Regions from separate parts of the Psychrobacillus sp. NPDC096389 genome, predicted to be linked through region 2. Evidence: predicted binding sites of a transcription regulator. Region 2 holds the regulator's gene; each other region holds the start of a gene.

Region 1 (8,004 bases), on a different contig from region 2:
GAAAAACGCTTCGGTACACCAGAAGAATTTCAACAGTTGATAAGCGAAGCACATAAACAAAATATAAAGATTATGATTGAATTCCCGCTAAACAATTTTAGCGTCAATCATATGTGGAATGCCGAAACAGATTGGATTCAGAGTACAGAAAACGATGTATTAACATTAGATTTAACAAATGGGGAAGTGCAACAAGCACTAACCGATACATTAATCGAGTTTGCAAATACGTACGGTATTGATGGTGTGAAACTATCTGCATTAGATGGAGCTCCAACTTCATTCATCAACGAACTGATTGCGACTGTAAAAGAAGTGCGTGATCCGATGTACGTAATTGCACTAGAACAATCGGATGCAAATTTTGACGTGAAGTATTCAGATGAATTACTCGTACATTTTAGAGATGCTTTCAAAAATACAGACTTATCAACAGAAAGTATCGTGACAACAGACGAAAATGAGTTACTACTATTTGACAATTTAAACACGGAGAGATTCACTTACTATAGTGCGTTGGAGAATATGTTCCCACCTACTCGCATCAAAACAGCACTAGGTGCAATGTTTACAATGCCTGGCGTTCCATATATGACATATGGTACAGAAATTGCAATGAATGGACAAAACGCTGCGGAAAGTCATCAAGTTATGAATTTCCGAGTGGATGAAGAGCTAATTGAATATATTCAAGACATTAACTCAATTCGCAATAAATCGGAAACAATGCGCACTGGCAAAATAGAATTATTAGAAAATGATAATGGCTATACCGTTTTTAAACGTTATTCCGACGAAGAGCAATTTATCGTCGTTATTAATAATACAAGTGAAACGAAGCGAATTGATTTGGCGAGTGACGTAGTTGGGGAAGATAAAGAACTGCGCGGTTTGTTTGAATCAGATATTGTTCGAGCAGATGATAATGGCAACTATAGATTAGTACTTGATCGGGAAATTGTAGAAGTTTATCAAATAACGGATCGTACAGGTTTAAATAAATCATATATCTTTGCTATGGCATTATCATACGTATTGTTCCTTGGGTTTTTAGTCATCGTGTGGAGAAAAGGAAAGCAACGAAGAAGCGAACAAAATAATAAGTAAAAATGAAAACAGCTACCTACGTCCATTTGCTTTGGACATAGGTAGCTGTTTTTTTATACAATCAATCTCTTAATCTAATTTATTTAAAAAGAATAATGCCAACGTGCCTGGTCCCGTATGCGCAGCAATTGTGGAACCAATCATATAAATTTCAATGCTTTTCGGTTGAAACTTTTCTTCAATCATTTGTTTTAAAGCAAGCGCTGTTTCTTCATCGTCACCGTGGCTAATTGCAACAATTTGCTCGTCTAAACGTTCGCCACGTTCTTCCATCACTTCTATCATGCGCTTGATCACTTTCTTACGCCCACGAATTTTTTCGATAGGCACTAGTTTCCCATCTTCTACATGGAGAAGGGGCTTAATATTAAGCAAACCGCCGATAAAAGCACTTGCTTTGGAAACTCTCCCACCTTGTGCTAAATAATCTAAATCTTCCACTGTGAAGAGGTGCTCCATATGCTCGGCTTGAAATCTGATTTTTTCTTCGATCGTCTGTAAATCCCATCCTTGTTCTTTATAACGGGCTGCCTCTTTTACTAGCAGTCCATAACCTAGAGATGCACATTTGGAATCAATAATCGTTAGCTTTAAATCGGGATACGTTTCCATTACCTGTTCACGCATCATAACTGCCGTACTATATGTTCCAGAAAGTGCAGAAGAGAAGGCGATATACAAACCTACTTCTTCCGACTTCGCTAATTCCTCAAACACACGTAAAAAGTTTTCTGGTGAAGCTTGCGAAGTTTTAGGGTGGGCTCCTTTCCGGATCTCTTCATACACTTGTTTGGAATCAATTCCAATAACATCATCGTATTCTTGTTCCCCGATATGGACTCGCAGTGGAAATAGTTCTACTTGATGTGATTCATAAAATGATTTAGGTAAATCACTGGCACTATCTGCAAATAATTTCATCTTTTATCCCCCTAAAACGCTACTTTGTTTTAACTTTAATCGCTCTATCAAGAAATCGGCAATACCGTCTTCATTGTTCGTTTTCGTGATTTCATTTGCGATGTTTTGTAATGGTTTAATCGCATTCCCCATTGCAACCCCAACTCCCGCATACTCAATCATTTCCAAATCATTGTCTTCATCCCCAAATGCTATGATTCGTTCTTTCGGTATGTTTAAATAAGAGGAAACATGAGAGAGACCAACTGCTTTGTTCAAACCATGGCGAACAATTTCTATTACGTCCCATGGTGCACCCCATCTGCGATGGTCGATTACTTCTGCATGTACATCTCGTAAATGCTTGCGCACTAAATCAACCGAATCTTCTTCTGCATGGATAAGTAAACTTGTAGGATCTTTTTGTAAGATCGTACGTAAATCACCAGTCGTAATGCTTGGATTCCCTAATGCAAATGCAGACATCATTTGTTCATCATGATAATGAAGATAGACATCATCGAGCACTTCAGCAAGCATATTTTTTATAGAGTATTCCTCGACAGCTTCCACCACTTCTTTTACAACTTTCAATTCGATTGGGGTATGTACAGTTTGCCAGGAAGTATTCATAGGGTGATGTACAAATGCTCCATTGAAATTGACAATTGGAGTAGTTAAACCGAGCTCTTTATAATACATTTCACTCGATCGATATGGTCTTCCAGTTGCTATCATGACTTCATGCCCTTCTTCTTTCGCTTGAAGAAGTGTATTTTTCGTCTTGTTTGAAATTACCTTTTCGTCTGTCAATAAAGTTCCATCTAAATCTAGTACGATTAAATGACGTTGCAATTGAAAAACTCCCTTCTATTCTTATATAAAGTGTATCGTGTTCACAGAAGAAGGTCAAAATGTATAGATTAAGCTTTTTGTAAATTTTAAAATGCTTTGTTAGAATAATAATATAATCAAAAAGGTGGGGAAAGTAAATGATTGTCCAACAAGAAACATGGAGAAACATTCCATTATTACATATTTATCATGAGGAAATACAAAATAATGCACCAATCGTTCTTTTTCTACACGGTTTTGAAAGTGCAAAAGAACATAATCTCCATTATGCTTATCAACTAGTACACGAAGGATGTCGTGTCATTTTACCGGATGCCCATTTACACGGGGAACGAGATGAACAATTAGACCAAGTCGAGATCAGTTTACGTTTTTGGGAAACGGTATTAACTTCAATAGAAGAAGTAGGCATTTTAAAAGAAGAACTAGTAAACCGCGGCTATCTAACAAATCAAAAAATCGGCATTGCAGGTACTTCCATGGGGGGTATCACCACCCTTGGTTGCTTAACCGCTTATTCTTGGATAGATGCTGCAGTTATTTTAATGGGAACTCCCGGGTTTGTGGAGCTGGCAAAAGCACAAATGCAACAAATCGAACAAAAAGGCTTTCAAATACCATTAGATGCGGAAGAAAGAAGAAATATGCTCAACACTTTAGCTAAGTTCGACGCTACAAACCAAATGGAAAAACTAAAAGACAAGCCGCTGTTTTTCTGGCACGGCGAAAAGGATCAGGTTGTACCTTTTGCACCTACCGCCGGGTTTATCCAAACAATTGAAGAAGAATATGAAAATCAATCCATCGAATTCATCAAAGAAAAATCAGCAGGACATGCCGTATCGCGCAAAGGAATGTTAGCCGCAACGAAATGGCTTGCAAACAGTTTGGCATAAGTAAGCTTGTTTGTTATGATTGTTATGATGAATGAAAGCGATAAAGGAGGATTTTAAATGGATCAAGATATGAAAGACAGCATGATGGCTGCACTCGAAAATGTTATTGACCCTGAGTTAGGCATTGATATTGTTAATTTAGGTTTAGTATATGATGTAGATTTAACAGAGGAAGGTACGGCAAACGTAACAATGACGCTAACTTCCATCGGTTGCCCAATGGGACCAATGATTGTAGATCAAGTGAAAACTGCACTTGGCGAATTACCAGAAGTAACAGAAACAGAAGTAAACATCGTCTTCAATCCACCATGGTCAAAAGAAAATATGTCAAGATACGCAAAAATCGCTCTTGGTATTAGATAAGTAGAAAAAGCGCAAGGCAATCCTCTTATAGATTACCTTGCGCTTTTTTTATGTTGTTATAATTACTTTGACTTTGGAAGTAAATGGCGAAGAGCAACCAATTGTGATGGAAGCAACCTATTGTACAAGTAAGTTAGTTTGAAAAGAACATATTTGGGGAAAACAAGCGTCAATGGGCAATTAAATGGCGGTGGGAGCAATCCTTCCCTAAAAAAAAGCAAACTTCATATGCAAAACTATGAAGAATGCATTTATTAATCGATGCGACAAATATGCAATGGACAATTGTCACATTCTATTTCCCTACGTAAGAATTGCAAATCATGGACTGTAATAATTCCTTTATCAAAAGAAATGATTCCGTTTTTTTTCAAATCATTCAGCATTCGATTGACTACTTCCCGACTCGTCGCACAAAAGTTCGCCAATTCTTGATTGGTCAAAGAATAATCGATTATTATACTACCATCTGCTTGCTTAATGCCGTACGTATTCGTCAAACGTATTAATGTTGAATAGAGTGCCCCTTTTTTTCCATGTAATAATAAATCACGGAAGCGGGTTTCATTTTTCAAATTATGTGTTTGAATAATTTTCATCCATTCCATCATTAACTGTGGAGAAGAGGACAGGTGTTTTTCCAGTTGATTTTGAGGTAATGCGATGACATGAACTACATCATTTGTATGTGCTGAAACGGAATGATAATTCACTTCGCAAAAGACAGAAGTTTCGCCAATAAACGTATTAGGGCCAGCAATTCGAATCGTTAAAACTTGCCCACTTTCTGTATCTTTACTAATACGAACCGAACCTGACTGGATAAGGTAGACATCCTCTGAACGTTCACCCTCCTCAAAAACTGGCTTATTTTTTCCAACCTTCAGAATGGAACCGTATTGTTCAAATAATGTATAAATCCCAAATAAAGAAGAAGTATCCTCGCTCAAAAATATCACAACCTTTCCTTCTATATCGACATAATACCATATTTGTACATATATCCACCCTAGAAAATCAGTTTTCTTTACAAATTCTACGTAATAATATTATAATTACGTTAGTCAAAGAAGGTCAAACAATTTCAAAAAGGAGATGTTTGGTTATGCAAATGAAACAACAAGATGAAAAAACACCTTTAGAAACGTACGGACGTAACCTAGTTACCGCAGTTAAAGAAGGAAAAATGGATCCGGTTATTGGGCGAGACCAAGAAATCAGAGACGTTATACGAATTTTATCTAGAAAAACAAAAAATAATCCAGTGTTGATCGGTGAACCAGGTGTAGGTAAAACAGCAATAGTAGAAGGATTAGCACAGCGAATTGTTCGAAAAGACGTACCAGAAGGTTTAAAAGAAAAAGAAATTTATGAGCTTGATATGAGTTCCCTTATAGCAGGGGCAAAATACCGCGGGGAATTTGAAGAGCGTTTGCAAGCTGTCTTGAAGCAAGTAAAAGATAGCGAAGGACAAATTATTTTATTTATCGACGAAATTCATACGATTGTAGGGGCGGGTAAAACGGATGGTGCAATGGATGCAGGCAATATGTTAAAGCCGATGCTTGCTCGTGGAGAACTGCATTGTATCGGAGCAACGACATTAGATGAATACCGTATGTATATTGAAAAAGACCCAGCGCTCGAAAGACGATTCCAACAAGTTTTAGTTCGCGAACCTTCTGTAGAAGATACAGTTTCTATTTTACGCGGATTAAAAGAACGTTTTGAATTGCATCATGGAGTGCGCATCCATGACCGTGCAATTGTAGCAGCGGCAGAACTATCGAATCGATATATTACGGAACGCTTTTTGCCAGATAAAGCTATTGACCTTGTAGACGAAGCGTGCGCAATGATTCGAACAGAAATTGATTCGATGCCACAAGAATTAGATGAAGTAACGAGAAAAATGATGCAATTGCAAATTGAAGAACAAGCACTTATGAAGGAAAAGGACGCTGCAAGTCAAAAACGCCTAGAAATATTACGTGAAGACTTAAAAGAACTAGAACAGTCTTCTAGCGAAATGCGAACTAAATGGACAGAAGAAAAAGAAACCATTCAAGTAATTCAACAAAAACGCGAAGAATTAGACCGTTATCGTAGAGAGCTGGAAGAAGCGGAGAATAAATACGATTTAAATAAAGCCGCAGAACTGCGCCACGGTAAAATTCCAACATTAGAAAAAGAATTGCATGCTTATGAGGAACAAGTGAATGAAGACTCAAGCAATAGATTATTACGAGAAGAAGTAACAGCAGAAGAAATTGCTTCAATTGTTTCCAGATGGACAGGAATTCCAGTGACGAAGCTTGTAGAAGGGGAACGTGAAAAGCTGCTCCGTTTAAATGTAACGCTTGGAGAAAGAGTGGTTGGTCAGGATAAAGCGGTGCAATTAGTTACTGAAGCTGTTTGGCGTGCAAGAGCCGGCATCAAAGATCCGCATAAACCAATTGGTTCCTTCTTATTTTTAGGTCCAACTGGTGTTGGAAAAACGGAACTTGCGAAATCGCTAGCGGCCAATTTATTTGACTCAGAAGAACATTTTATCCGCATTGATATGTCGGAGTATATGGAAAAACATAGTGTTTCTCGACTAGTTGGTGCTCCTCCTGGCTATATTGGCTACGAAGAAGGCGGTCAATTAACCGAAGCAGTGCGTAGAAATCCATACTCGGTTGTTCTACTGGACGAGATGGAGAAAGCACATCCAGATGTTGCGAATATTTTATTGCAATTGATGGATGATGGCCGAATTACGGATAGTCAAGGGCGAATCGTAAACTTTACTAATACGATTGTTATTTTAACTTCCAATATTGGCTCACAATATTTAGCTAATACAACAGGAATCGTAGGTGAAGAGGAAGAGGCATTGGTAATGGCTTCCTTAAGAGAGCATTTCAAACCCGAGTTACTAAATCGGATGGATGATATTATAATGTTCCATTCCCTGACTACACATCATTTTGAAAAAATTGCAGAGAAATATGTAAAACAGTTAGAAAATCGTTTGCTTGAGCAAGAAATTAAGCTACAAGTGGAAGATTCGGTTATTAAGTGGATTGTAGAAGAAGGTACAGACGCTGCATTTGGTGCAAGACCATTGAAACGATTTATCCAACGCCATCTAGAAACAGCGGTGGCCAAGCTGTTGATCGGCGGAACCGTACTTCCAGGTGGAACCGTAGTTGCTACGATAGAAGATGGGGAATTACTTATTAAGTAGGAAAATCGCAAAATAGGATATGTAAATCACAAGATACTCATCACGAATTGCAAGATAGGTGTCGAGAGTCGCAAGATACCTCCTAGCACGCGGTAATTTTTAAAAATAAAACAGCTCCCAATACCGGGAGCTGTTTTTTAGTGTTGTTCTTTTGGAAGTGGATCGTTAGGAATGATTGCAGCAATGATAAAAATCATAATAGCAACAGGTACAGACATAATTAGCCCGTTTTCAAATACAAAAGGAACTGCTTGTACAGAACTTACTACATAATTTAACATGGAAACTAAAATAACCGACCATACTAATGTCATAATGTATTTCATATAATTTCACCTCAGGAACTAATTTTTACTAATTGTATCATACCATAACAAAAGGCTTTGCAAAAGAATATTTAAAGAAGGAAACTCTGTTGTTGAAAATTGTACATAAATTCGTTATTATTATTACCAGGTACTAATAATAGATTATAAGAAAAGGGGAACTTTCATGAATGCAGGAATTATTGGGTTAGGAACATACTCACCTGAAAAAGTATTGACAAATGAAGACCTTGAAAAAATGGTAGATACATCAGACGAATGGATACGTACGAGAACTGGCATAGAAGAAAGAAGAATAGCAGGGGATGACCAAGATACATCT
Region 2 (8,004 bases):
TAGAGATTATTGCGGAACCCATGGAAGTACATAATTTATATAAAACGAAAGAAGCATTAAAAAGTAGAGTATATGAGTTGCTAGAAGATGTGGGTCTGAATAGAGATCACGCTAACCGCTATCCGCATGAATTTTCTGGTGGACAAAGACAACGTATAGGGATTGCACGTGCATTGGCATTAGATCCTGAATTCATCATTGCAGATGAACCAATCTCTGCTTTAGACGTTTCCGTTCAAGCACAAGTTGTGAAGTTACTGCAACGATTGCAAAAAGAAAAAGGGTTAACGTATTTATTTATTGCGCATGATTTATCCATGGTAAAATATATTTCCGATCGGATTGGGGTCATGTATTTAGGGCATATGGTGGAACTAACAACAAGTAACCAATTGTATGATGACCCATTGCATCCGTATACACAAGCATTATTATCGGCTATTCCTATCCCAGACCCAGATATCGAGGAATCTCGTGAACGTATTTTGTTGCACGGAGAGCTGCCAAGTCCAATTAATCCTCCATCTGGTTGTGTTTTTAGAACACGATGCGCGCATGCGATGTCTATTTGTGCAGAGAAAAAACCAGTTTGGAAAGAACAAGAAACAGGACATTTTGTTGCTTGCCATTTATATAATTGACAAGTCTCGGAATTTATTGTATTCTGAAAACAACTTAAAGAAAAAGGAGTGAGGCATTATGGCAAACTTAATTTTAAATACACAAATCAGTAAGTTCATGATGTCCCACTCTCAATATATCTAAGAATGCATAGTTTTTTATGCTGTTCTTTGTATATACTTCTTTTCTAATGACCGGGGAAACCATGTTTGCTGATTTGTGCAATCATGGTTTTTTATTGTCTAAAATTAGGAGGAAGTAAATTGAATTTAATCGAACAATATGGTTGGAATGATAAATGGGAAGAAAAAAAGCAAGGTAGTGGAATCGTAGGTCGCGTTCTTTTAGAGCATAAACATTTATATCGCGTTATAACAAATGAAGGAGAATGGCTATGTTCTCTTTCTGGAAAGTTTAAATTTGAGCATGGTCGTGAAGCATTTCCAGCGGTTGGAGATTGGGTTGTATTAGAACAAATGCCGGGAGAAGAAAAAGGAATTATCCATGAAGTGCTCCCTCGTAGTTCTCAGTTCTCGCGAAAAGTGGCTGGCTTAACAATTGAAATTCAGTTAGTCGCTGTAAATGTCGATTATGTCTTTCTTGTGATGTCTCTCAATGACGATTTTAATGTGCGTAGATTAGAGAGATATTTATTAGCAGCATGGGATTCTGGGGCAACGCCAGTAGTGGTTCTAACTAAGAAAGATGCATGTGATGACTTAGCGTATTATGTAAGTGAAGTAGAATCGGTTGCTTTTGGCGTAGATGTATTTGCGGTCAGCAGTGTAACAGGAGAAGGGATCGATAATTTAGCGAATCTTTTGTCTACAGGTAAAACAGGTGCACTTTTAGGATCTTCAGGGGTAGGGAAGTCTTCCTTGATCAATGCACTGTCTGGTGAAGAAGTAATGGCTGTTAACGATATTCGAGAAGACGACAGCAAAGGTCGACATACAACGACACATAGAGAGCTTACATTACTACCGGATGGCGGGTTACTAATCGATACTCCAGGGATGCGAGAATTTCAACTTTGGGATACAAGTGAGGGAGTAAGTGCAAGCTTTAAAGATATTGAAGAACTTGCCGAAGGGTGCCGCTTCCGAGACTGTAAACATGTGAAAGAACCAGGATGTGCGATACAAGAAGCTATATATACTGGTGCGCTTAAAGAAGATCGATATAAAAGCTATGTAAAACTAATGAGAGAACTTGCACATATCGAACGAAAAAATGATGTCGCCGCTCGAAAAGTAGAACGTGATAAATGGAAACAAATTACGAAAACGCAAAGAAGTAATTACAAAAAGAAAAGTAAATAATGCGATAAAAAACTACTAATTCATGTGATTAGTAGTTTTTTTATCTTTTAGGGAATAATAAAGTAGATGATTTGGCGCGGTTTATAGATAATGTGTCTTAGTGACCACTGTGATTTTCGCTGCAGCCGTACGCTTTCCGCCGGGTGAGCGATGAGCCATTCCCGCCGCTTGCGCGTACGTTGGAATGGCTCATTTGCTCACGCATCCGGCTGGAGTCGACGTCTGCAGCGAAGATCAATACAAGTTACCTACTTATTTAGTATCGTCTCGATTAAAACAATTATCTTTTCATGGAGTGTATCCAGTAAATGGTTTAGAGCAACCAACTAGTCATTGAAAGCAACTAAATCTACTCCGAAAGCAACTAAACTTAGGACGAGAGCAACTAAATCGCTGATGAGAGCAACTAATTCTTGAAACAGTAAGTTAACTTGGAGTGAGACGTCGATGTTTTCGACAATTTTCTAGGAATAATATGTAGTAAAGCCTGCTAAGCTTGCCTAGGCACATCTGCTAGATAGTGGTTGTCGCGTGACATCATTTATTGTGAATTTTCCACTACGATTAGTTAGTATTTTCCGTTGATTTTCTCTGCAGGTCGGCGACTCCGAAGGGATCAAGTGAGTAAGATGAGACTTCACAACGTACGCGCGTAGGCGCGGCGATGAAGGCTCATCACTCCCCCCCCCGGAAAGCGTCCGTCCTGCAGCGAAAATCACAGCGGTCGCTACGACGCTTTATCTCTATACTATACAACTTCTTCCGAAGCTCAAAAATAACATACATATAAAGCCTATTCATGTTTTTTTATTTGAAATTTCGGGAACACTGTAGGGAGAATCGTATCAATTGCACATCCATAATTTTCTCGTTATAATATAGTCAAAGTTAGTCAAAGTCAGTTTGCGAGAAGAGGTGAGAAGGTGAAAAATATATCTGACATTATTGAAGGTTATTTGAAGTCAATTATCGAAGAAGAGAGTAGGGGACAAATTGAAATAAAAAGAAGTGAAATTGCTGAAAAATTTCAGTGTGTCCCATCACAGATAAATTATGTGATCAATACTCGATTTACCCAAGATCGTGGATACTTAGTGGAAAGTAAACGCGGTGGCGGTGGATATATTCGAATCCTCCGTGTGCGGGCGCATACGAAAGCTGATTTGATTGAGCATATAATACAAAGTCTAGAAAATGGCGCATCTGAATCGGTAACAGAAGATATCGTGTTTCGATTAATTGATGAAGAAGTTATTTCTAATCGAGAAGCAAAACTCATTTTAGCTGCCCTTAATCGTACAACACTTGCTATTCCACTACCGGCAAGAGACGACTTGCGAGCACGTATCCTATGCGCAATGTTACTGACATTAAAATACGAAAAAAAGTGAAAACGAACGGGGTGTTGAAAAGTGATTTGTGAAAATTGTAAGCAAAGACCAGCAAAAGTAACGGTTACGCAAGTGCATAATGGAGAGCACTTTGAAAGACATTATTGTGAGGTCTGTGCAAATAGTCTTCACCCGTTTTATGTAGAATATAAACAAGATCCATTATCTCTTCACCACCTATTATCGAATTGGTTCAATCAAACAGAACAGAAACCAATGCAACAAGTACAAAAGAAACCTCCGTTAGAATGCGAATCGTGTGGTTGGTCTATTCAACGATTTCTAGATGAAGGTAAATTTGGCTGTGCCGCTTGTTACAATAGTTTTCGTCATCAGCTGCCTACTGTGTTTAAACGTCTACATAACGGAAACGTGGAACATGTAGGGAAAGCACCTGGTGCATTTGGTGAAAAATTAGCTTTGAAAAAACGTATTGAAGCAATACGATTGCAGATGAAAGAAGCAATTGAAACAGAAAAATTTGAAGAAGCAGCATTGCTAAGAGATGAGGCAAGAGAGCTAGAGGATAAGCTTGTCGCTGGAGGTGAAGAAACGCATGTCGATTGAACGGTTTTTAGATAATTCAATTTCCAGTTGGATGGCAGGAGATGGGGAACATTCCGATATTGTCATGAGTACAAGAATTCGACTAGCTAGAAACTTAAATGGATACCGATTCCCGCTTGCATTTACAGAGGACGAAGCGCATAAAATTGACCAATCCGTTTCGGCTACATTATTAGACGCCGATGAAGATTTACAGATGAACTTTTCTTCTATTCAAATAAAGGATCTGTCCGAATTGAGTCGCCAAGTGCTTGTAGAAAAGCATTTAATCAGTCCTAAACTAGCAAATTCTCCGGAGACTGGTTCTGCTCTAATATCTGATGATGAAGCTGTTAGTGTAATGGTCAATGAAGAAGACCATATCCGTGTTCAGTGCTTATTTCCAGGTCTTCAAATTCAAGAAGCTTATAGTCAGGCAGATGCGATTGATCGCGTGTTAGAAAAAGAATTATCTTACGCGTTTGATGAACAATTCGGTTATTTAACAAGCTGTCCTACTAATACGGGGACTGGGCTACGTGCTTCTGTCATGATGCATTTGCCAGCTTTAACGATAACGAAACAAATGACTCGAATCATCACTATTATTTCTAGGTTAGGAATGGTTGTAAGAGGGATTTACGGGGAAGGTAGTGAAGCGCTCGGGAATGTATACCAAGTATCCAATCAAACAACGCTTGGTAAATCAGAGGAAGACATAATTGCCGATCTTCAAAGCATAACCGAACAAATTATTCAAAAAGAAAGAGAAGCAAGGGATGCACTCTTAAAGCATTCGGCCAATACACTAGAGGATCGGTTATATCGTTCTTTAGGGACATTGTCATATGCACGTATCATGACGACGGAAGAGGCAGCAAAATGTCTATCCGATGTTCGTTTAGGGATAGATATGGGACTCATAGAAGATATAAGTATGACTATTTTGAATGAATGTATGGTCTTTATGCAACCAGGATTTTTACAGCAATATGCTGGCACTACTTTAAATACTTCGGAGCGCGACTTGTTTCGTGCGAAGTTACTAAGGGAAAGGTTGCAAAAGGGAGAAAATATAAAAACAAAAGGAGAGAACTCGTATGATGTTTAATCGATTCACACAAAGATCACAAAAAGTTTTACAATTAGCGCAAGAAGAAGCAATTCGCTTAAAGCACGAATCTATAGGCACTGAACATATATTGCTTGGCTTAATCCGAGAAGGTAGTGGTATAGCTGCAAAAGCTCTAGAAGCAATTGAAGTAGATACAAAAGTTATTGAAGTGGGAATTGAAGAGTTGGTAGGAACTGGTGCAGAAGATGTTGGGCCAATCGTCAATTATACACCACGTGCGAAAAAAGTGATCGAGCTTTCTGTAGACGAGTCTCGTAAACTAGGGCACTCCTATATAGGAACAGAGCATTTATTGCTAGCATTGATCCGTGAGGGAGAAGGAGTTGCAGCAAGAGTTCTAAATAATGCTGGTGTTAGTCTAAATAAGGCACGCCAACAAGTACTTCAATTACTAGGAAGTAATGACCAATCACATGGTAATGCTAATAATAGCGCTGCTCCTGCTAGTACTCCTACGCTCGATGGATTGGCACGTGATTTAACTCAAATTGCTAGAGAAGGTACATTAGATCCTGTAGTGGGACGTAGTAAAGAAATTACACGTGTCATTGAAATCTTAGCGCGTCGTACAAAAAATAACCCTGTTTTAATAGGGGAACCTGGTGTTGGTAAAACAGCCATTGCAGAAGGTCTTGCACAACAAATTATACAAAATGAAGTGCCAGAAATATTGCGAGATAAACGAGTAATGACGCTTGATATGGGGACAGTGGTTGCTGGAACCAAGTATCGCGGTGAGTTTGAAGATAGATTGAAAAAAGTAATGGATGAAATTCGCCAAGCGGGAAATGTGATTTTATTCATCGATGAACTTCATACATTAATCGGAGCAGGTGGGGCCGAAGGTGCAATTGATGCATCGAACATTTTAAAACCAGCACTTGCACGTGGAGAAATTCAATGTATTGGCGCGACAACATTAGATGAGTATCGCAAATACATTGAAAAAGACGCAGCATTGGAGCGTCGTTTTCAACCAATTCAAGTGGATGAACCATCCGTTGCTGAAGCGATTCAAATTATATACGGCTTACGTGATCGTTATGAGGCGCATCATCGTGTGAAAATTACGGATGAAGCTGTAGAAGCGGCGGTTAAAATGTCCGATCGTTATATTTCTGATCGCTTTTTACCGGATAAAGCAATCGATTTAATCGATGAGGCAGGTTCAAAAGTAAGACTACGTTCTTATACAACTCCTCCTAATTTAAAAGAATTAGAGGCGAAACTAGAAGCAATTCGTTCGGAGAAAAATGCTGCTGTTCAAAGTCAAGAATTTGAAAAAGCTGCATCATTCCGCGATAAAGAACAAAAGCTTAAAGACGAGCTTGAAAAAATGAAAAATGACTGGAAAGAGAAACAAGGAAAAGAAGAGTCAGAGGTAACAGTAGAAGATATCGCAGCTGTTGTGTCTATGTGGACGGGAGTACCGGTATCTAAACTAGCACAAACAGAATCTGAAAAGTTATTAAAACTAGAAGAAAAGCTGCATGAACGCGTAATTGGTCAAGCGGAAGCTGTGGATGCAATCTCTCGAGCTATTCGCCGTGCCCGTGCAGGATTAAAAGATCCTAAACGCCCAATTGGTTCCTTTATTTTCCTTGGACCTACTGGTGTTGGTAAAACAGAACTTGCCCGTGCGCTTGCGGAAGTAATGTTTGGCGACGAAGATGCAATGATTCGGGTAGATATGTCTGAGTATATGGAAAAACATTCGACTTCGCGTCTTGTAGGTTCTCCCCCAGGTTATGTTGGATTTGAAGATGGTGGACAGCTAACGGAAAAAGTACGTCGTAAACCATATTCTGTTATCTTATTAGATGAAATAGAGAAAGCACATCCAGATGTGTTTAATATTCTTCTTCAAGTATTAGAGGATGGTCGATTAACCGATTCGAAAGGACGTACAGTTGACTTCCGCAATACGGTTGTTATTATGACATCTAACGTAGGGGCAGATGCACTTAAATACAATAAACATGTTGGATTTAACCTACAAGAAGGTGGAAAAACGGATTATAAAGATATGAAAGGCAAAATGTTAGAAGAATTGAAAAAAGCATTCCGTCCTGAATTTTTAAACCGTTTGGATGAAATGATCGTGTTCCACTCACTTGAAAGAGAACATTTAAAACAAATTGTTTCCCTAATGACAGAACAATTAGCGAAGCGTTTGAAAGAACAAGGAATTGATCTAGAGCTTACAGAAGCAGCTCAAGAGAAGATTACAACAGAAGGATACGATCCGACATATGGAGCACGCCCGCTACGTAGAGCGCTTCAAAAGCACGTAGAAGACCGACTTTCTGAGGAGTTATTAAAAGGAGAAGTTTTAGCAGGTCAACATGTCGTGTTCGATGTGGAAGATGGAGAATTTGTTGTTCGTACAAAAGCGAAGGTAGCTGTGGAAAAATAATATTGTGGGCATTCCAACCCTTATGGACGGAATGCCTTTTTTACATAGGAGGCACTATGGCGAAGAAAAAAACGAAATTTATGTGTAATGCTTGTGGATACGAATCGGCTAAATGGATGGGAAGATGTCCAGGATGTGGCGAATGGAACACGATGGTGGAAGAAGTAGAAATCGTATCAAAAGGACCAAAACGTTCGTTTCAGCATTCTACAGGAGTAGCACAAAAAGCAACACCCATTGTTTCAATTGAGACAAAAGAAGAACCCCGCGTAGCAACTGATTTCGGTGAGTTAAATCGCGTACTAGGCGGAGGAATAGTGCCGGGTTCCCTTGTGTTAATAGGTGGCGATCCAGGTATAGGTAAGTCAACGCTTCTTTTACAAGTTTCAGCCCTACTTGCCAATAAAGGAGAGCGTGTTTTATATATTTCTGGTGAAGAATCTATTCGTCAAACAAAGCTTCGTGCAGAACGTTTAGGGGTTACTTCAGCAGAACTGTATATTTATTCAGAAACGAATTTAGAATTGATCAACGAAACAATCGATAGTGTAGAACCGAAATTTGTTATCGTAG
Region 3 (8,004 bases), on a different contig from region 2:
CGAAGCCGCCAAAGCCACCTCCGAAACTTCCTGGTCCATACATTCTCGTTCTCGGGCGTCCTCCACCAGATCCTGGTCTCCCACCGCCGCCACCACGACCACCAGACATCATCGTGTAAATGAGATAAATAACAACGATGATGATAATGATCGTAGAAAACGAGAAGCCGCCATCTGATGCATTAGGATCTTTCGGTTCTACTAGTTCTCCGTCCCAGCCGTATTCTGTTGCAACTTCATTGTATAGCACTTGATATGTGGAAAGAACCGCGTCATCGACAGAACCCTGTTCTAAAAAAGGCAACGTATATTCATCAATTATTCGCCCAATTTTTCCATCAGGCAAAGCACCTTCAAGACCTTGACCTACTGTAATATATACGTCGCGTTGACCTTGCTTTGTAGGATCTGTTTCAATTACAAGCAACACACCATTATTCTTTTTTGGATCACCAATTCCCCACTCTCGTATGACATCCACGCTAAACTGATTAACATTCTGTCCATTTAAAGAGTTGATAATCATTACAACAATTTGTGCGCCTGTTGCGTCATCCAATTGTTTGCCTAATTGTTCTACTTGTTGCTTAGTCGACTCAGATAAAAAGCCTTCATAATCTTGCACATATGATTCTCCAGGTATCTGCTTTGGTATATCTGAAGCAGCCATAGCTACTATTGGGATGGAAACAAATATAAGTAGCGCAGCTATAAGCAAACGCGCAACTTTACTCATTACTCCCCATCTCCTTCAAAGTCCACTACTGGGGCATCCTGTGCAGCTGCGTCCGCTTTGAAATATTCTTTTTCATCAAAACCAAAAATAGAAGCAACAATACTTCCAGGCATACGTTTTACTTTTTTGTTGTAACCAGCAACTACTGCATTATAGTCTTGTCTTGCTACTGATAAACGATTTTCCGTCCCAGCAAGCTCATCCATTAATTGTTTGAAGTTCGCATCCGCTTTTAATTCTGGATAATTTTCTACAACTACTAATAATCTGCTTAAAGCGCCGGATAATTGATCATTTGCTGCTGCTTGTTCTTCCGGCGTATTCGCACCCGCTAAGTTGGAACGCGCATCCGCGATGTTACTAAGTACTTCTTTTTCATGCGATGCGAAACCTTTTACTGTATTCACTAAGTTTGGAATTAAATCTAAACGACGTTGCAACTGATTTTCCACTTGGGCATAAGCACTATTCACGTCTTCTTCGCCATTCACAAAACCGTTATAACTCGGTATTAATATTGCTGCAAAAATCGCTATAATCACAATGATTATTACTAACGGTCCTAAAACTTTTTTCATCCTATTCACCTCTAACTAAGTATATTGTTAATGTACCTTAAAATTGAAAATATAAAACATACTATGTATACGTGAAAAAGAATAATTGGTTTCAAAAACACCCTTTCCAATTAGAAAAGGGTGTTTTTCAATCTATTTTTTTCGATCAGGTGGGTGACTTATCGTTTCTTTATTCGTTACTTCCAGTACATCGAGCAAGAAAACGAAAATCGGAATTCCGACGATTAATCCCCATACACCAAAAAAGCTTTCCGAAAATATGAGCACGATAAAGGTATAAAAAACGGGTAAATCTGTTTTGGAAGACATCAGCTTTGGATTCAAAATATATGCTTCGATCGCATGAATAATCATTATTGCTAGCAGGACATAAAATACTTTCAGCAACCCTCCGATTGTAAAAGCAATTAAAGCTAGCGGAATAAGCGATATAATTACCCCAGCTACTGGAATAAGGCCTAAAAAGAATATCAAAATTGCCAACCCGAATATTTGTGGGAATCCTAAAATACTTAATGCAATAACAGTCAAAATAGTATTGACTATAGCAATTATAAATTGGGCTTCAATTACTTTACCAAAAGTGCGAGTAAACTTAGATGCAAAATATTCAACCTCAAAATAAAAAGGGGCAATCTTGCTATGTTTAAACTTGCTTGTAAACTCTTTTAACCTAGGTTTTTCTAACAAGAAAAACAGACTCAAAATTAAAGCGATAATAACTTGAACACTTATTTTACTAATACCCGTAAAATATTTTAGTAAGAAAGAAAAACCGTTTTCTAAATAAGCAGCAAGCTGATTTTTAGAAATAATCATTTCTATATAACCAATTAACACATTTTCCTGTGGCTCTGTATAAAAAGCAGTAATTTGCTTAGCAAGTTGACTGATTTGCACGGTGATGATAGGCAAGTATTTCACGATACCTAAGGTCAATAGCCCGACAATAAGTGCATACATAATGATAACAAGGGTTTTCCGGTTTAATCGTATGTATCTGACTACAAATTCTATAAGACGATCCATCAAAAATGTGAAAATAAAGGTCAATAAGATTAAGTTGATCATACTCCTCATGCAATAGAGTATGAAAACAATTAAAGCAAAAATTAAAACTCTTTTTACTCCTTTTCTTTGAAAAAATTCCGTTACAACGTCCATATACCGCAAAACTCCCTATTCACTTTTTCGAATTCAAATGCCAAGATAATGCCTTTTTCTTTTATTATCACTTTATATTATGGAGATAACAAGCGAAAAGTTCTGCTCGATTCATTTAGACATCAAAAAAACACGCCGAAACGTTACAATAGCGTTTTAGCGTGTTTTCCCCTATAATTCCAGTTTAATACTGAATTACTTTATAACGCCCTCGGAGGGAATCGAACCCCCATCCCAAGAACCGGAATCTTGTGTCATATCCATTAAACTACGAGGGCAAGCGACTAATCTATTATACAAATGATTTGTAAATAATTCAACCTAACTTTTCAATGCTTAATATTTGACCTTCCTTGACCATAATGTGTATGATAAAGTTACAACTGAGATATACTTTTCAGTAATCAACTTACAACACCACCTTTGAAGGAGGCAAACAGGATGAATTTAATTCCTACAGTAATCGAACAAACAAATCGTGGGGAACGCGCATATGATATTTACTCACGATTATTAAAAGACCGTATTATTATGCTTGGAAGTGGCATTGATGACAATGTTGCGAACTCAATCGTTGCCCAACTTCTATTTTTAGAAGCTGAAGACCCAGACAAAGATATTTCTATCTACATCAACAGCCCGGGTGGAAGCATCACAGCAGGTATGGCAATTTACGATACAATGCAGTTCATCAAACCAGATGTACAAACAATTTGTATCGGTATGGCAGCTTCTATGGGAGCATTCCTACTTACAGCTGGAACAAAAGGAAAACGTTATGCACTTCCGAACGCAGAAGTAATGATTCACCAACCACTTGGTGGAGCTCAAGGGCAAGCAACGGAAATCGAAATTGCTGCTAAACGCATTTTATTCTTACGCGATAAATTGAATACGATTATTTCGGAACGTACTGGTCAACCAATTGAAGTAATTGCTAGAGATACTGATCGCGATAACTTCATGACTGCTGAACGTGCAAAAGAATATGGTTTAATCGACCACATTATCGAACGCAGCGAAATGAAAAAATCATAATAAAAAAATCGTACCCAAGGATGCCTTATTTTCCTTGGGTATTTTTGTGTGGGAAATATTTTAGTCGAGACATTAAGCGTCGTGTATGCGGCAAAGTATCAGCTCTTTTACCTGGAGACTGACGTCAATTTATAAACGCGCAACATTGAACTGTATATGCGCAACGTTTCCCTTCAAACGCGCAACATTCTTGGCCATTTGCGCAACGTTTACAAAAACGAGTTGCTGTCATCCTCGTCTCATTCCAAGTAAAGAGCTGTTTTATGAATTAGTTGCTTTTACTGACCGATTGGTTGCCCTAAGCCATTTACTGGCATCTAAGTAATAAAAAGAGCCATCCCTAAGTCCAAGTTGACCAAATGGGATAGCCCTTTCTTTTTATTCTTCATTGGAAATGAATTTTGCTAATGTTTCTACTGCTTCTTCTTCGTCGGAACCTTCTGCACTTAGGTTGACAGTAATGCCTTTACTTATTGCTAAGCTCATGATGCCCATAATACTTTTAGCGTTTACTTTTTTCTCATCTTTTTCTAAGTATACATCCGCGATATAGCGGTTTGCCTCTTGCACGAACAATGCTGCTTGTCTTGCTTGTAATCCTGCGGGTAATTTCACTTCGACTTGTTTCTCTGTCATTAAAATACGCTCCATTTCACTAAATTGTTTCGCCTCTACGAAGTGCATCTGCGATTTCATCTATTTTTCGTAACCGATGATTAATACCAGATTTGCTAACATTTCCAGTAGAAACCATTTCACCTAACTCTTTTAACGTGACATCTTGATATTCTACACGTAAACGTGCGATTTCCCGTAGTTTCTCCGGTAATTGGTCTAGACCAATTGAACTTTCTATATATCGTATATTCTCAACTTGACGAATAGCTGCACTAATCGTCTTATTTAGATTAGCCGTTTCACAGTTAACTAAACGATTTACGCTATTTCGCATATCTCGGATAATCCGGACGTCTTCGAATTTTAATAATGCACTATGAGCACCGGCGATACTTAGAAAATCAGAAATCTTTTCTGCTTCCTTTAAATAGGCAACAAAGCCTTTTTTCCGCTCAATTGTTTTTGCATTTAACTCAAATCCATTCATCAATTCTACTAGTGCATCACTATGTGTTTTGTATAATGAATAAATTTCTAAATGATAAGAAGACGTTTCCGGATTATTTACAGAACCTCCTGCTAAAAAAGCACCTCTTAAATAAGCACGTTTACAGCAATTCTTTTTCACTAGTTCTTTTGAGATAGAATATTCAAATTGAAAATGATCTTTCAGTATTTGTAAATCTTCTAGCAACTCTTTTGACCCTTCACGGATACGACAAATATATATATTATTTTTTTTCAATCTCATTTTTTTACGAACGAGCAATTCTACTTGATACGGATAGAATGATTTGATCAATGTGTACAATCTTCTCGCGATTGCCGCATTTTCAGTTTGCACATCTAAACTAAGTGACTTATTGCTAAATGAAAGCGAGCCGTTCATTCGAATAAGTGCCGATAATTCGGCTTTGGCACAACATGGTTTGGACTCTTCTTGCGTCATTTCTTTTTTCGTTTCAGAAGCAAACGACATAATCCGTTTCCCCCTTCCTTGCTAATGATTACAATGATTCATTATGTATGTAATCATTATGCATATTCTTTAAGCCATTTCGCTACTTTCATCGCATCATGACGCACTGCGCCACCATGTACGATGGAAATATCTTTTTTCACGACTTCTAAGTTTAATGTTTCTAATTTTTCTATATCTATTTTGACAGGCGATGCTTTTTCCTGCTTGTATAAATACTGCACATTTTCAGGGATTTCTTCATTGCTAATGAGAATTGTATCTAAGAAATTTTCACCTACATGATCAATTAAGGCGTTCACATGATCAAATACAGTGTAATCATTTGTTTCCCCGGCTTGCGTCATTAAATTACAAATATATACTTTCTTCGCTTTTGAACGAATAATTGCCTCTTTTATACCTTCCACCAATAAATTCGGTAAAATACTAGTATATAGGCTTCCTGGTCCAATTGCGATAATATCGGCTTCGCGGATTGTATTAATCGTCTCTGGTAACGGTTTCACATTGGCTGGCGAAATAAATACCTTTTCTATCTTCTTTCCATATAGTGGGATTTTAGATTCACCACTTACAATTGTCTCATCTTCATATTGTGCATGTAGCGTGACTAATTGGTTGGCTGCTGGTAGAACCTTTCCATGCACTTTTAACACACGGCTCATCTCACTAATGGCATTAGCAAAATCACCTGTAATAGAAGTTAGCGCAGCTAGCATTAGATTTCCTAAAGAATGCCCTTTAAGTTCTTCTGATTTAGAAAAACGATACTGGAACATTTCTTCCACTAAAGGTTCTACATCCGAAAGTGCCGCTAACACATTTCGAACATCCCCGGGTGGTGGAATATCATAATCATCCCGTAATCGACCAGAACTTCCACCATCATCTGCTACAGTGACAATTGCTGTAATGTCGAGTGGGAATTTCTTTAAACCACGAAGCAATGTAGATAGTCCCGTACCACCACCAATAATAACTATTTTCTTACGGTGTTTTGTACGCTCCATTCCTTCATTCCTTTCTTATCGTTACATCCCTATGCGTGATAACCGTTTTATCTTCCGCTTTTAATAGTTTACCAAAGTATTCAGCTAAAGTAACGGAGCGATGTTGTCCGCCCGTACAGCCAAATGCAATGACTAGCTGCGTTTTACCTTCTCGTTTATATTGTGGAATCATAAACAAGAATAAATCCGTCAGCTTTTCGATTAATGTCTTTGTATCTGCCCATTTTAAAACATAACTAGATACCTCTTCATCTAGACCTGATTTTGGCTTTAGTTCTTCTATATAGAATGGATTGGGAAGAAAGCGTACATCGAATACTAAATCAGCATCAATAGGTATTCCGTGTTTAAAGCCAAAAGACATAACATTAACAGTAAATACTTTACTACCTTTTGGCGAAAATTCAGCTTGTATTTTTTCCCTTAACTGACGAGGCTTCATCGTAGAAGTATTATAAATAAATTGCGCTCTTCCTTTTAACTTAGAAAGTAACTCTCGCTCTTTCTTTATCCCGTCTAGTGGGAGGCCAGAATTAGCTAGTGGATGAGACCGTCTAGTCTCTTTGTATCTTCTCACTAATACTTCATCTTTGGCATCTAAAAATAATACTTTTGGAGTGATCGTTGTTGCTTCTTGCAGCTGATTGACCGATTCAACTAATGAATGGAACATTTCACCACCACGTAAATCCATTACTGCTGCGATATTGCGAGGTTGTTTATTGGAATCGATCATTAGCTTGATGAATGTACTTAAAAGCTCCGGTGGTAAATTATCAATACAATAATACCCTAGATCTTCAAAACTTTGAATGGCAACTGTCTTACCTGCTCCAGACATTCCTGTAATAATGACCACTTCAGTTTCCGGCTTTTGTATAGTACTATCCATTGTGTACTTCTCCCTCCGATGATTGCTGAATCGTTTCTGTTATCAATGAAAAATCAGGTGTGTAAACAAAGGTTCCATATTGCATTCCTTTTTCTTGCACAGCAAATAACAAGTTCGTTCGATCCCCTTCAGCCATTGGAAGCGTGTGTAAAGCTTCTACTGGATGCCATTCTAAAATACCTTCTTTTGTTTCTTGAAATGGCGTACCTTCCAAATCATTTGCAACAAATGTGAATAACATCCATTCATCTATTCGTTCTCCATCTTCTTCTATTACCATCGTGTAAATCCCTTTTAAATGGGGGTCAATAGGTATTGCATTCGTTTCCTCGGAAAACTCTCGAATAGCAGCCACGAGGATAGATTCTCCTGCTTCCATTTTACCACCTGGAGCTACGTACCAGTTTCTCCGAGGCTTTTTTAATAATAGCACTTTGTCATCTTTGCATATAAGTAAATTTGCGATTCTTTGCACGATTTGTCACTCCACATCTTTCATGTGTTAATAATTTTATTATACATTAATTTTCACAAAAAGAGGCTGCTTCACGATTAAAATCGCGAAACAGCCTGTTCAACTATTTCTTATATAAAAAGGGGGGTCAATTTATATTTCTAACTATACTCTTTAATTGTTTCAAGAAGGTTACAAATCGATTAAGAAATAATTAAATTAAGCATTCGTTGCTGTTTTATCTTTCATATTTTCAATATAATGTTGTGCTGCTTGTGCTGCAATACTTCCATCGCCTGTTGCCGTAACAATTTGACGAAGCATTTTATCACGTACGTCTCCAGCTCCAAAAATACCAGGTACCACTGTTTCCATTCTTTCGTTCGTTACGATATATCCATTTTCGTTTAAGATTTCTAAATTTGAAAATGGTTTCGTTAATGGAAGCATTCCAACGTAAACAAAAACTCCATCTGTTTCAAATTCTTTTTCAGAACCATCTACTGTCGAAACTAATGTGACGCTTCCTACT

Evidence for each region. The regulator CtsR, encoded in region 2, represses protease genes until heat stress. The targets are predictions, from matches to a motif close to ATGGTCAATAAAGGTCAAACA.
Region 1: the regulator CtsR is predicted to act here: its motif matches at 5,185-5,205, upstream of ACIQ38_RS03875 (ATP-dependent Clp protease ATP-binding subunit).
Region 3: the regulator CtsR is predicted to act here: its motif matches at 2,819-2,839, upstream of clpP (ATP-dependent Clp endopeptidase proteolytic subunit ClpP).

Annotation. Positions count from the first base shown of each region.
Region 1 is NZ_JBIWFB010000001.1:823,945-831,948, forward strand. Features, by position in the region: gene ACIQ38_RS03845 (alpha-amylase family glycosyl hydrolase) at 1-1,107, shown strand, start outside; gene ACIQ38_RS03850 (DegV family protein) at 1,177-2,028, opposite strand; gene ACIQ38_RS03855 (Cof-type HAD-IIB family hydrolase) at 2,032-2,862, opposite strand; gene ACIQ38_RS03860 (prolyl oligopeptidase family serine peptidase) at 3,000-3,758, shown strand; gene ACIQ38_RS03865 (metal-sulfur cluster assembly factor) at 3,816-4,124, shown strand; gene ACIQ38_RS03870 (Crp/Fnr family transcriptional regulator) at 4,379-5,080, opposite strand; gene ACIQ38_RS03875 (ATP-dependent Clp protease ATP-binding subunit) at 5,230-7,356, shown strand; gene ACIQ38_RS03880 (YjzD family protein) at 7,494-7,682, opposite strand; gene ACIQ38_RS03885 (beta-ketoacyl-ACP synthase III) at 7,849-8,004, shown strand, end outside.
Region 2 is NZ_JBIWFB010000007.1:157,244-165,247, forward strand. Features, by position in the region: gene ACIQ38_RS16945 (ABC transporter ATP-binding protein) at 1-641, shown strand, start outside; gene rsgA (ribosome small subunit-dependent GTPase A) at 885-1,943, shown strand; gene ACIQ38_RS16955 (CtsR family transcriptional regulator) at 2,867-3,334, shown strand; gene ACIQ38_RS16960 (UvrB/UvrC motif-containing protein) at 3,356-3,901, shown strand; gene mcsB (protein-arginine kinase McsB) at 3,891-4,991, shown strand; gene ACIQ38_RS16970 (ATP-dependent Clp protease ATP-binding subunit) at 4,981-7,431, shown strand; gene radA (DNA repair protein RadA) at 7,488-8,004, shown strand, end outside.
Region 3 is NZ_JBIWFB010000003.1:207,771-215,774, forward strand. Features, by position in the region: gene ACIQ38_RS10325 (TPM domain-containing protein) at 1-736, opposite strand, end outside; gene ACIQ38_RS10330 (LemA family protein) at 736-1,314, opposite strand; gene ACIQ38_RS10335 (AI-2E family transporter) at 1,447-2,478, opposite strand; tRNA gene ACIQ38_RS10340 (tRNA-Arg) at 2,685-2,756, opposite strand; gene clpP (ATP-dependent Clp endopeptidase proteolytic subunit ClpP) at 2,920-3,516, shown strand; gene ACIQ38_RS10350 (HPr family phosphocarrier protein) at 3,895-4,152, opposite strand; gene whiA (DNA-binding protein WhiA) at 4,172-5,113, opposite strand; gene ACIQ38_RS10360 (gluconeogenesis factor YvcK family protein) at 5,170-6,126, opposite strand; gene rapZ (RNase adapter RapZ) at 6,131-7,018, opposite strand; gene ACIQ38_RS10370 (NUDIX domain-containing protein) at 7,011-7,493, opposite strand; gene trxB (thioredoxin-disulfide reductase) at 7,692-8,004, opposite strand, start outside.